3 regions of the Mesorhizobium sp. CNPSo 4689 genome follow, and region 3 is predicted to be linked to each of the others. Evidence: predicted binding sites of a transcription regulator. Region 3 holds the regulator's gene; each other region holds the start of a gene.
What was found. Region 3 encodes LexA, which represses DNA repair genes until DNA is damaged. Its sites were predicted from a motif close to TGTTCNNNNTGTGTTCNG; they were not measured.
Positions count from the first base shown of each region.

Region 1 (4,505 bases), on a different contig from region 3:
TTGGCTGCGACTTCGCGCAGTGCGGCGCGCGGCTTCGGCTTCAGCTCATCACTCTCCGCGAGCTTGGCGGCGGCCTCCAGCATCGGAATGCGCAGCGCGCGGGCCGTGTCGTGGATCTGGCGGATGGTGGCTTCGCCGAGGCCGCGCTTCGGCACGTTGACGATGCGCTCGAAGGCGAGGTCGTCGGCGCCTTGCGCGACAACGCGGAAGAAAGCCATGGCATCGCGGATTTCGAGGCGTTCGTAGAAGCGCGGGCCGCCGATGACGCGGTGGTTGAGGCCGATCTCCATGAAGCGGTCCTCGAAGGCGCGCATCTGAAAGGAGGCGCGGACAAGAATGGCCATGTCGTTCAGATTGTGCTTCTGGCGCTGGTAGGCCTCGATGGTCTCGCCGACGGCGCGCGCCTCTTCCCCGGAATCCCAGGCAGCATGGACATGCACCTTGTCGTCCTCGGGCTCGTCGCGGTCGGTGAACAGTGTCTTGCCGAAGCGGCCCTCATTGTGGGCGATGAGATGTGAGGCGGCGCCAAGGATGTGCGCCGTCGAGCGGTAGTTGCGCTCCAGCCGGATGATGGTGGCGCCGGGAAAATCCTTGTCGAAGCGCAGGATGTTGTCGACCTCGGCGCCGCGCCAGCCATAGATGGATTGGTCGTCATCGCCGACGCAGCAGATGTTTACGGTGGCGCGGGTTTCGGTCGAAGAGCGCCCGATCTCCCCCCTTGAGGGGGAGATGTCGGCGGAGCCGACAGAGGGGGGTGGTGCCCCACCGGCCTGTCGGCGTGAGGCGCCCCCCTCTGTCCTGCCGGACATCTCCCCCTCAAGGGGGGAGATCGGCTTGCCTTCCGGCCGCTGCGCCAGCAGGCGCAGCCACATGTATTGCGCGGTGTTGGTGTCCTGGTATTCGTCGACGAGGATGTATTTGAAGCGCTTGTGGTATTCCTTCAGCACATCCGGATAGGCGCGGAAGATGCGGATCGGGTGGCAGAGCAGATCGCCGAAGTCGCAGGCGTTCAGCGTCTGCAGCCGCTCCTGATAGGCTTTGTAGAGTTCGCGGCCCTTGCCGTTGGCGAAGCTGCGCGCGTCGCCCTCAGGGATGTCGGCGGGGCCTAAGCCCTTGTTCTTCCAGCCGTCGATCATCTGGGCGAACTGCTTGGCCGGCCAGCGCTTGTCGTCCAGCCCTTCGGCCTGGATGATCTGCTTGATCAGGCGCACGACATCGTCGGTGTCGAGGATGGTGAAATCGGATTTGAGCCCGGCAAGCTCGGCATGGCGGCGCAGCAGTTTGACGCCGATCGAGTGGAACGTGCCGAGCCAGGGCATGCCCTCGACATTGCCTTCGCCGATCAGGATGCCGATGCGCTGCTTCATCTCGCGCGCGGCCTTGTTGGTGAAGGTGACGGCAAGGATCTGCGACGGGAAGGCCTTGCCGGTGGCGAGGATGTGGGCGATGCGGGTGGTGAGCACGCGGGTCTTGCCGGTGCCGGCGCCGGCCAGCACCAGGACCGGGCCTTCGGTGGTTTCCACCGCCAGCCGCTGCTCGGGGTTCAACCCTTTCAGATAGTCGGGTGCGTTGTTGTGGCCGCTGCGGGCGGCCATGGCGCGCGCGGCGATGCCGGACGGGGCCGTGGGCCGCGCATTCGGTTCGTCAAAAAAGGGCATGTCTTCCGAAAAGCCGGACATCGCCCCCGAATGTAGTGATTCGGCAGCGAAAGGCCAGAAGTGTCTCCGTTTTGTTCTCGTTTGTCAGCGCAATTGCCGGGCGCCGTGCGAATATTGTCGCCCCGGCGCCCGACAATGCGTTCAAAAGCCCGTCCGTCAGCCTTTACCGGGCGGCCGCCCGCATCCGCTCGCCGATCTTGTCCGCCACATAGCCGGCATCGCGAGCCGCACCATGGATCATGGTGGACGAGGTCGAATGCTGGAAATGCAGGCCGCAGACATAGAGGCCGGGTTCGCCCTCCACCGTGCCGCGATACTGCTTCACCCGGCCGCTGTCGTCGAAGATCGGCAGCTTGATCCAATCCAGCCCGGCCCGGAAACCGGTGCACCAGATGACGTTCGAAACGTCGAGAAGCTGACCGTCGTCGAACAGCGGCTTGCCGTCCCGGGCGCCAACAACGCGGGAGACCCGGCGGACGCCGGCGGCATCCAGAGATTGCTGCTTGACCCGGATCAGCGGCAGGCCATGCGACAGCTGCTGCGGCTTGGCCTTTCGGCCCATCGGTGTGTCGACCGTGAGCAGGCGGTGGAAAACGATGCGGAGGACGATCGGCAGCACCAGACGCATGGCGAAATAGCCATTGTAGGCGACGGGGATGTGGCCGGGATGCCGGCCAGCCAGCCAGACCTGATGCGTAGCCGCGAGATCCATAGCGATTTCCGCACCGGAATTGCTGGCACCAACCAGCAGCACGCTGCCCGGATTGAGCTGCCCAGGGTTCTTGTAGACGCCCGAGTGAAATTGCCGGATCGACGGATCGAGAGACGCCGCGAAATCCGGGATCTTCGGCTTCTGGTAGCTCGAGGCCGCGGCCACGACGTGGCTGGCGACGTACCGGGTCTGGCCGGCAGTGACGATGTAGCGGTCGCCGGAACGGGTTACCTCGTCGACCTTGACGCCGGTGCGCACCGGCAGGGAAAACTTCTTCGCATAGTCTTCCAGATAGTCGGCCATGTCGTCCTTGGTCGGGAAGGAATAGCGGGCAGCGGGGAAGGGCATGCCGGCCAGCCTGTCAAAGCGTGCCGGCGTGAACAGGCGCAGCGAATCCCAGCGCGAACGCCAGACGTCGCCGACGCGCTCGCGTGCCTCCAGGATGACGAACTTCACGCCCTTGCGGGCAAGGTGATAGCCGACGGACAGGCCATTCTGGCCGGCGCCGATGACGACGACGTCGACATGCTCTTCCCTGAGCGCGGGACGCCTTTCGTCGCCTGATGGCGCCTGGCTGCCCGCTGCCTGCAGCGTACCGGCCTCCAGTTGCATGAATGCCGCGCCTTGTTCCAGCAAGGAACCGGCGCGCGCCCTGGTCTCGGTGATGCCGACGCGGCCGTGCGGTTTCAGTACGGGGCTTGAGGTCGGACGAGGTGTCGAAATCTGGTTCATGATCGCTCCATGCGGTTTTCGTCAGCCATGGAGCGAAAATAGCGATCCGGCGCGGCGGCGCTTCGGGGAGATACCTCACGACGGAAAAGAAGCGGCATGGGGATTTTCCCCCATGCCCCCCACGCGATCTCTCGGATCGTCGTAAACGCGATCCTCGGATCGTCGTGCAAGCGATCTTTCGGATGCTAGAACAGGCCGTTCTGGAAGGCGTAGGCTGTCGCGGCGGCGCGCGAGTTGACCGCCAGCTTGTCGAAGATGTTGCTGAGATGCCGGTCGACGGTCTTTTCGCTGAGGCCGAGGTCTGTCGCGATCAGCCTGTTTGTCTTGCCTGTGGCGACAAGGCCGAGGACCTCGATCTCGCGCCGCGTCAAGCCATGCGAGGGTGTAGAAGCCGGCTGAATCAACTGATCGACGCGGGCGAGGTCGGGTGCCGCGCCCAGCGCGGTGAAAATCGACCTGGCGGCCTCGAATTCCAGTTCAGCTCCGTCCTCGTCGCCAAGCATGCGGCAGGCTTGGCCGGCCAGCACGCGAAGCCGGGCTTCCAGATAGGGAGCGCCGGCGCGCTGCCAGGTCGTCAGCGCGGCGCGGAAATGGCCAAGCGCTGCCGCGGAATCACCTCCAGCCATCTCGATCTGGCCTTTCGCCTGCGCGGCCATTGCGGCCAGGATGTCGGTGGCGAAGCGGCCGGCGATCATCTCCAACTCTTCGCAGGCTTCATGCGCTTCGTCGGCAGCGCCCGCGGCCATCGTGATCTCGACCAGCGCCGGCAGCAGACGGGCACGGCCGAGCGGCGCCTTGGTCGTGGCAAGCACGCGGCGAATGGTTGCCGCTGCCTGCTCGGCCCGGCCCTGCATGAGGCGCAGCACCGCCATGCCGGGCTGCGGCTCGAGCCCGAGCCGGCTGGCGGCACGATAAAGATCCTCGGCGGCGGCGAACTCGCCGCGTAGCCGATGGATTTCGGCCTCCTGGTAAGCCGCGCCAGCTGCCGCTTCGTTGCTGCTGGAATGGGCAAGCAGGCGCGTGGCACGCCGCGCCTCGGCAATCGAATCCTGCCAGGCGCCGTTCAACTCCATGATCTCGGCCCGATGCAACAGGCAGACGCCGTTGAACTGAATCAGCTGCGGCTGGGCTCCGCACCAGTTCGACAGCGCCTCGGTCCATTCGCGTGAACGATCGAACGCATAGACTTGCCGGCATGCGGCGATCAGGTTGCAGTAGACGAGGCCGGTGACAATGGGTGACAGCTTGCCGTCGGCAGCCGGCAGCATGGCTTCGTCGAGCGAGGCGATGCCTTCCTCGACCCGGCCCTGCCGCACCAGCGCGCGGCCGAGATAGCATCTGGCGAAGGCGATCAGGTCGATGTCGCTGCAGCGTTCGCCGATCGCCAGCGCCTGTCTTGCCAG
Region 1 is NZ_JBWLUZ010000002.1:234,865-239,369, forward strand. Features, by position in the region: gene AC04SI_RS03915 (ATP-dependent helicase) at 1-1,679, opposite strand, end outside; gene AC04SI_RS03920 (flavin-containing monooxygenase) at 1,822-3,102, opposite strand; gene AC04SI_RS03925 (LuxR C-terminal-related transcriptional regulator) at 3,288-4,505, opposite strand, start outside.
Region 1: the regulator LexA is predicted to act here: its motif matches at 1,720-1,737, upstream of AC04SI_RS03915 (ATP-dependent helicase).

Region 2 (4,505 bases), on a different contig from region 3:
CTGCGGATAGTCGACGCCGATCAGGAAAAGCCCGTCGGGCGGCGCCACCTGGCCGCAGGCGGCGCGGTCGTGCGCGTCGAGCGCTGCCTTGAGGTCGGCGGCGCGCCAACTGCCGTCGCCGACGCGCTTGAGCGAGCCGACCATCGAGCGCACCTGGTTGTGCAGGAAGGAGCGCGCCGAGGCCCTGACCTCGATCAAATCGCCCTCCCGGCTGACGTCAAGACGATCGAGCGTTCTGAGCGGGCTGTCGGCCTGGCACTGCGTCGAGCGGAAGGTGGTGAAATCATGCCGCCCGAGCAGCAGCTTGGCCGCCTCGTGCATGGCGGCGGCGTCGAGCCGCTTCGGCACCCACCAGACCTTGCCCTTTTCCAGCGCCGAGGGTGCGCGCCGGTTGAGGATGCGGTAGAGATAGTGGCGGCCGGTGGCCGAGAAGCGCGCGTCGAAGCCGTCAGGGACGGCCGCTGCCTTGAGAAGGGCTATGCGGGCGCCCGCCATTTGCAGATGGGCGTTGACGGCGTCGCGCACCTTGTCGCCGGGCCACGCCTTGGCGAGGTCGACATGCGCCACCTGGGCGGTCGCATGCACGCCGGCATCGGTGCGGCCGGCGGCACGCAACCTGACCTCTTCGCCGCAGAATCTTTCGATCGCCTGTTCGATCGCCTGCTGCACCGAAGGCTGATCCGCCTGCTGCTGCCAGCCGGCAAATTGGCTGCCGTCATATTCGATGTCGAGGCGAAAACGCGGCATATGCGAAGTGCACTCGCCGCTTAAGCGGCGAGTGCGGTAAAGGCCGAAGCGTAGACGAGCTTGCCCGCCTCAGGAGCGTCGCCCCAGGCCAGCGCCTGCAGCGCTTCGCCCTGATACTCGCTTTCGAAGTTTTCGGCGCGGGCGTGGGTGTAGCCGAAGCGGCCGTAATAGGCCGGATCGCCGAGCACCACAGCCAGGCTCTCGCCGGCGTCCTTGAGGCGGATATGCGCCTCGCGGATCAGCGCGCCGCCAATGCCCGAGCCATGGAAAGACGGTTCGACGGCCAGCGGCGCCAGCGCCACGGCCGGGAAGCTCTTGCCGCCGTTGCCCACGAAAAGCCTGGAAAACAGGATGTGGCCGACCACCTGGCCGTCCTCTTCCGCCACCAGTTCGACGACGGCATCGCCGCCGGTGACCAGCGCGTCGACCAGCCCGGCCTCCGCCTGCTGGCCGAATGCATGTTCCTCGACGAGGCGGATCGCCTCGCGATCCCGCGGCGTCGCCGCGCGTATCGACATCATGCTCATGAGAGTTTCGTTCCTTTTTCGATCTTGGCTCCGCGCAAAAACTCCTGCGCGGTGGTGGGCCTTCCGCCCGCCCGTTGCACTTCGACCAACCTGATTGCGCCTGACCCGCAGGCGACCGTCAGCCGGTCATCGAGAACTCCTCCCGACTCGCCGACGCCATCCGTAAGCGTCGAGCGAAGCAGTTTCAGCCGCTCCATGCGGCCGCCAATGTCGACCTCGCACCACGCGCCCGGAAAGGGCGAGAGGCCGCGAATGTGATTGTGGACTTCGCCGGCAGGCCGCGTCCAGTCTACGCGCGTCTCCGATTTATCGATCTTTTTGGCGTAGGTCACCCCCGCCGTCGCCTGTTGGGTAAATGTCAGACAATTTATCCCCAGCCGCGTCAATGCTTCCACGATCAGCGAAGCGCCCATGTCCATCAGCCGGTCATGCAACGCGCCGGCCGTCATATCGGGTGCGATGGCGCATTTTTCAACCATTGCCACCGGACCGGTATCGAGGCCTTCCTCCATCCGCATCACCATCATGCCGGTTTCGGCGTCGCCGGCCATGATGGCGCGCTGGATGGGAGCAGCACCCCGCCAGCGCGGCAGAAGCGACGCATGGCCGTTGAGGCAGCCGAGCCGGGTTGCCTCCAGAACCGCCTTCGGCAGCAGCAGCCCATAGGCGACGACCACTGCGACATCGGCGCGCAGGGCGGCGAATGCCTGCTGTTCCGCCTCGCCCTTCAGCGAGGTCGGCGTCCGCACCTCGATGCCCAGCCGCTCCGCCTCGCGCTGCACCGGCGACGGCGTCAGTTCCAGCCCGCGCCGGCCCGCGGCGCGGGGCGGCTGCGTGTAGACGGCTGCTATTTCGTGACCGGCCTCGGCGATCGCCCGCAGCGTTGGCACGGAAAACTCCGGCGTGCCCATGAAGATGACGCGAAGGGGCATGCCCCTATCCCACCATCTTGCCCGGCGCCTTGTCCTTGGCGAGCTTCTTGAACTTCTTCACCACCATGTCGCGCTTCAGCTTCGATATGTGGTCGATGAACAGCACGCCGTTGAGATGGTCGATCTCGTGCTGCAGGCAGGTCGCCATCAAGCCTTCGGCCTGCATCTCCTGCAGCTTGCCGTCGCGGTCGAGGTACTTCACCCGCACCGAGGCCGGGCGCTCGACCTCGGCATAATAGTCCGGGATCGACAGGCAGCCTTCCTCGTAGACCGAGCGCTGGTCGGAACTTTCGAGGATCTCCGGATTGATGAAGATATGCGGCGCCGGCGTGTCGTCTTCCTTGGCAAGGTCGATGACCAGCATGCGCAGCGGCTGGCCGATCTGAATTGCCGCGAGACCGATGCCGGGCGCGTCATACATGGTGTCCAGCATGTCGCCGGCCAGCTTGCGCAAGGGCGCGTCGACACGCTCGACCGGTTTGGAAACCTGGCGCAGGACGGGATCGGGAAGAATGATAAGCGGCTTGATCGACATGGCGTCTCACCTAAGACGTCACAGGAAAAGCGTCAACGGGGGCAATCGGAGGCCGTTCACGTTTTGATCTGTGCCGGCGGACCGAATCATCTATGCTGGCAACCATGAACGACCTGACCTCCATCCTTTCCGAACCCGTCGCCCGGCTCGGCGCTAGCACGTTCACGCTCGGCCATGCGCTGGCCTTCGGCACGGTGCTGTTTCTCGGCCTGTTCCTGTCGTTGATCGTCGCGCTGTGGCGGTCGGCCAGGGCGCGCGCGGTGGCGGCGGCGGAAGCCGCCGACCACGCCCGCGATGCCGAGGCGCGGATGGCCGGCATCCTGCAGAGCCAGGCCGAGATGCAGGGCCGCATGGGCGCGATCGCCGAAGTGTTCGGCGCGCGGCAGGCCGAACTCACCCAGTCGATCGGCCAGCGGCTTGATGCGATGACCGGGCGTCTTGGCCAGACCATGACCGAGCAGACCAAATCGACGCATGAGAGCCTTGCCAAATTGCAGGAGCGGCTGGCGGTGATCGATACGGCGCAAGGCAATATCCAGTCGCTCGCCGGCCAGGTGGTGCAATTGCAGGCGATCCTCTCCAACAAGCAGACGCGCGGCGCCTTCGGCCAGTCGCGCATGGAGGCGATCGTCGCCGACGGCCTGCCGCATGGCGCCTACGAATTCCAGGCCACCTTGTCGAACGGCAGCCGGCCCGACTGCCTGGTGAGGATGCCGAACGGCGCGCCTTCACTGGCCGTCGACGCAAAATTCCCGCTGGAGGCATGGAACGCCATCCGCGCCGCCGACGGCACCGACCTGCAGAAAGTCGCCGCACAGGCGTTCCGTCGCGACATCGAAATCCATGTCCGCGATATCGCCGAAAAATACCTGATCCAGGGCGAGACGCAGGACACCGCCTTCATGTTCGTGCCCTCGGAATCGGTGTTCGCCGAGATCCACGAGAATTTCGAGGCGGTGGTGCAGAAGGCGCACCGCGCCCGCGTCATCATCGTCTCGCCGTCGCTGCTGATGCTGTCGATCCAGGTCATCCAGGCGATCCTCAAGGATGCCCGCATGCGCGAGCAGGCGCATCTGATCCAGGGAGAGGTCATCAGGCTGATGGAGGACGTTGCGCGCGTCGACGAGCGGGTGCGCCGGCTGCAGACGCATTTCGGCCAGGCGACGAAGGACATCGACGACATCCTCGTTTCTACATCAAAAGTGACCAAGCGCGGCCAGAAGATCGAAGCGCTGGAGTTCGCCGAAGGCGAAGCCGAGCCCCCGCGCCCCAGTGCTGGCAAGGTCGAGACCGGCGCGCGCGTCGCCGACTCCAAGACAGGCCAGTTGCGGCTGCGAGTGGTCGAGGGCGACGACTGAGCCGCCGCGCCGGCTGCTACTGTTCCTCGACGGTCGTCATGCCTTCAAATTCCGGCAACCAGTGCAATGCCGAGCGGTGCCAAACCTGTTTCCTCGGGACCAGGTCCTCGCGCTGATGCGCCGTGCCGACCCTGATGCCGTAGATCTTCGGGCCATCGCCGACCGATGTCGCATAGAGGTGCGATCCGCACTCGCCGCAAAAGCCCTGGGCACGCTTGGCGCCAGTGGATCCGGTCTTGATATAGACCTTCGGTGTGCCGCTGGTGATCCTGTAGTTGCTTTCCGGTGCCGGAACCGTCACCCGGAATGCCGTGCCGGTTAGTTTCTGGCAATCCGTGCAGTGGCAGATCGAGGTCTTTTCCGGATCGACCTCGGCCTCATAGGTGATGGCACCGCAATGGCACCC
Region 2 is NZ_JBWLUZ010000010.1:152,411-156,915, forward strand. Features, by position in the region: gene truA (tRNA pseudouridine(38-40) synthase TruA) at 1-747, opposite strand, end outside; gene AC04SI_RS16535 (GNAT family N-acetyltransferase) at 768-1,274, opposite strand; gene fmt (methionyl-tRNA formyltransferase) at 1,271-2,206, opposite strand; gene def (peptide deformylase) at 2,211-2,741, opposite strand; gene AC04SI_RS16550 (DNA recombination protein RmuC) at 2,846-4,099, shown strand; gene AC04SI_RS16555 (GFA family protein) at 4,116-4,505, opposite strand, start outside.
Region 2: the regulator LexA is predicted to act here: its motif matches at 2,795-2,812, upstream of AC04SI_RS16550 (DNA recombination protein RmuC).

Region 3 (4,505 bases):
CGATGCGGCGCACCGGCATCTACCACATCATCTCGATTTCCGGCCTGCACATGGCGCTTGTCGCCGGCACCATCATGGGGCTGCTGCGCGGCGCCTTCGCCCTGTTTCCCGATTTCGCTTCGCGCCGGCCGGTGAAGAAATATGCGGCCGCCGCAGCGCTCTTTTCCATCGCCGCCTACCTCGTCTTTTCCGGCATCGTCGTCGCCGCCGAACGCAGCTTCATCATGCTGGCGGTGATGCTGGTCGCCGTGCTGTTCGACCGCGCGCGGCGCTGACCATGCGTAACCTGGCGATCTCGGCCATCGCCGTCATCCTGGTGTCGCCGCACGAAGTGGTCGGCCCGAGCTTCCAGATGTCGTTTGCGGCAACCGCGGCCCTTGTCGGCGCCTATGCCGGCTGGTCGGACTACCGCGCCGGCAGGGCGACATCGCCGCCGCCAAGGCGATCGCCGCTCGCCTTCGTCACGCGAAAATTCCTGCTCGGCATGGGCGGTCTCGCCATGACCTCCATCATCGCTGGCGGTGCGACAGCGCTCTTCGCCATCTGGCATTTTCAGCGCGTGTCGCCGCTCAGCCTGTTTGCCAACCTGGCCGTCATGCCGATTGTCTCGGTCGTCATGCTGTTGGCCGTAATCAGCGCGCTGCTGATGCCTTTCGGGCTCGATTGGCCCTCCCTCTATCTGATGGGCAAAGGGCTGACGGCGATGATCGCGATCTCGGAATGGATTTCCGAGCGCTCGCCGGTCGATGCCGTCGGGTTGATCTCCATTCAGTCGGTGCTGCTGGTGACCATCGCGCTGGTCATCGCCACCATGGCGACGACATGGCTCAGGCTGGCAGCCGTTCCATTCGCGCTCGCCGGCCTGCTGACGGTCTCCGACACCCGCACGCCGGATGTCCTGATCTCGGAGGATGCGCATCTGGTGGTCATGCCGATCGGCGGGGGGGACTCGCCATCAACCGGGTGCGATCGAACGAGTTCACCACCGACAACTGGAAACGGGCACTGAAAGCCGAAACCATTGTCGTACCGGAGACCTTCGAGAAGGGAGACGCGCGGTTCGACATGGATCCGGCCGACCTGCCGCCGGGCTCGCCCTTCTACTGCAGCGCCGGTCTGTGCCTCGCACGGCATCCGTCCGGCGCCATCATCGCGTATGCAGAAGACCGCAAGGACGCGTGGAGAGCGTGTGCTTTCGCGACCCTGATCATCGTCAACGACGCCACCGCCTACGACCCTTGCCGCAATCCGCTTGTCCTTGTCGTCAAGAAACGGCAGCTTGCCCGCTTGGGCAGCGCCGCCGTCTTCTTCGACCAGCAATCGGCAATCGCGCCAGCGGAGATAGACTTCGCGATCGAGCAGCCGTACCGGCCCTGGCACGAGCAGCGCAGATTTTCGCGCGAGGCGAGGGGCCTGCCGTCTTACAAGAGACCCGAAAGGCAGGCCAGCAAACCGCCGCCAAAACAATCACCGCCGCCTCAGTAGCGCCGGATCAAGCCAACCAACTTGCCCTGCACCTTGACCCGGTCGGGCCCGAAGATGCGGGTTTCATAGGCCGGGTTTGCGGCTTCCAGCGCGATCGAAGCGCCCTTGCGGCGGAAGCGCTTCAGCGTCGCTTCCTCCTCGTCGACCAGTGCCACGACGATCTCGCCCGGGCTCGCCGTATCGGCATTGCGGATGATGACCGTATCGCCGTCGAAAATCCCGGCCTCGATCATCGAATCGCCCTTGACCTCCAGCGCGTAGTGCTCGCCGCCCATGATCATGTCCGGCGGCACCGAGATCGAGTGCGTCTGATGCTGGATGGCGTCGATCGGCACACCGGCCGCGATCCGGCCCATCACCGGGATGGACACTGCCGCGACCGCATCGTCGTCGTTGCCCGCCTGGGGCGTGCGCGACGATGCCATCGGCTTGATCTGCCGCCCGAGACCGCCCTGCCCAAGACTGCCCTGAATGACGCTCGGCGAGAACTTTTTCGCCGCATTGAGGCCGGGAGCGATCGAATCGGGTAGGCGCAGCACTTCGAGAGCGCGCGCCCGGTTGGGTAGCCGACGAATGAAACCGCGCTCCTCCAGCGCCGTGATCAGCCGGTGGATGCCCGACTTCGAGGCAAGGTCGAGCGCCTCCTTCATCTCGTCGAAGGATGGTGGAATACCACTTTCCTTCAGCCGCTCATGGATGAACATCAGCAGTTCATGTTGTTTGCGTGTCAGCATCGCGGCCCCCAACGGAATCAGAAAAACAAAACCAGAACAAACACTATCTGTTCCATTTGTGTTCCGCAACCGTTTAAAGTTTAATGAATGGCTTAAGGTGCCCGAAACGATGTTGTGGTCGACAGAGAATGTCAAACTCCCTCAGAGTCCGGCTTCATCGCATTGATTTTGTTTTCTTTTATGGCCTCAGCCCGACTTGGAAGGCTCCAGTACCGGCAATCATTTGGCGCAGACATTCCCGGGTCGGGCTGTGTTCGACCATCCAGCCCGCTCGATGCACCGTGAACGAAACGAACTCAAAATGCCAACTTTGAGCAAAGGTCGAGGGGTTGTCGTTGGGCCGACAAGTCATCAAGGCAGGTTCTTGCAGTGCGATGGCGAGTGATGAGAGAAAGTACCGATCGGCCTGTGTGTCGTCATTGCGTGCCGGTGTCCTGCAGAGGGGAGCAGACATATCATGACCGCAGTTCCTGATCTTGCGGCCGTCGAGGCGATGGACGCCGCGGATCCACTGCGCTCGCTGCGCGACCGCTTCATCCTGCCCAAAGGGGTGATCTATCTCGACGGCAATTCGCTGGGCGCTGCCTCGCATGCCGCTTTCGACGCGCTGCGCAAGGCGGCGACCGAAGAATGGGCGCAGGACCTCATCCGCGCATGGAACACGGCCGGCTGGTTCGACATGCCGCTCGAACTCGGCGACCAGCTGGGGCGCCTGATCGGCGCAGCGTCCGGCCAAACGGTGGTCTGCGACACCACCTCGATCAACATCTACAAGGTTCTGCACGCCGCAATGGCCATGCGGCCGGATCGGCCCGTCATCGTCGCCGAAGGCGACAGCTTTCCGACCGACCTCTACATGGCTGAAGGCGTGGCCTCGACCCGAAAGAACACCGTTCTCCGCCTCGCTGGCGTCGACGCGCCGACGATCGAGGAGCTGATCGACGAAAATGTCGCCGTGGTGCTGGTCAACCACGTCAACTACAAGTCAGGCGAACTGCGAGACATGACCGCGCTGACGCGCATCGCCCATGACGCGGGGGCGCTGATCGTCTGGGATCTCTGCCACACCGCGGGCGCCATGCCGGTCGAACTGGATAAGGCCAATGCCGACTTCGCGGTCGGCTGCACTTACAAATATCTGAACGGCGGTCCGGGTTCTCCGGCCTTCATCTACGCGGCCGAGCGCCATCATGCCGATGTGCAGCAGCCGCTCAGCGGATGGTGGAGCCACGCACGGCCCTTCGCTTTCGAGCAATCCTACGCAGCCGGCACCGGCATCCGCCGTTTTCTGTGCGGCACACAGCCGGTCCTGTCGATGCGCACGCTGAAGGGCGCACTCGCCATCTGGGACGATGTCGACATGGCGGCCGTGAGAAAGAAGAGCATCGCCCAGGCCGATCTGTTCATCGAACTCGTCGAGGCAAAATGCGGTGCCTACGGTCTCACGCTCGAAAGCACCCGTGACAGCGCCAGGCGCGGCAGCCAGATTTCATTCATGCACGAGCACGGCTACCAGATCATGCGGGCGCTTATCGAACGTGGCGTGATCGGCGATTTCCGGGCGCCGTCGACCATACGCTTTGGCTTCACCCCGCTCTATGTCGGCTACGCCGATGTGTGGCACGCTGTCGAAGTTCTGGCAGACATCCTGCGCAGCGGCGCCTGGAAGGACGCACGTTTCGCTGTCAAGACAGCGGTCACCTGAGCGGCAAGGAGAGCAGGGGGAGGGCATAGGTGCTCGAACATCGTATTTCCGACTGGAACAACGCCTATACGAACGGCGCCAACATCGCTGGCGGCGATCGCTGGCCGGCCGCTTGGGTCGAGCCCGCGCGGGCCTTTCGCGACGCTCTTTCGGCCGAGGGCAGGGCGCGGCTCGACATCGTCTACGGCGATAGACCGCGCAACCGGCTCGATCTTTTCCTGCCGGGCACCTCACCCAACGGGCTCGTTGTGTTCGTGCACGGCGGCTATTGGAAAGCGTTCGACAAGAGTTTCTGGTCGCATCTTGCCGCTGGGCCGATAGGCCAAGGCGATGCCTTCCTACACGCCATGTCCCGAGATACGCATCGCCGGCATCGTCAGGGAGGTCGGCGCGGCGATCGGCAAGGCGGCGGCGCTGGTCGACGGGCCGCTGATGCTGATCGGACATTCCGCCGGCGGCCATCTCGCCAGCCGGATGGCGAGCGCAACCACGCCTCTGTCGCCCGGAGTGACGGGGCGCATACGCCATGTCGTGTCGATCTCGGGTGTGCACGACCTGCGCCCGCTCATGCGCACCGCCAT
Region 3 is NZ_JBWLUZ010000025.1:13,702-18,206, reverse strand. Features, by position in the region: partial or broken gene AC04SI_RS24585 (ComEC/Rec2 family competence protein) at 1-1,485, shown strand, start outside; gene lexA (transcriptional repressor LexA) at 1,479-2,219, opposite strand; gene kynU (kynureninase) at 2,677-3,924, shown strand; partial or broken gene AC04SI_RS24570 (alpha/beta hydrolase) at 3,954-4,505, shown strand, end outside.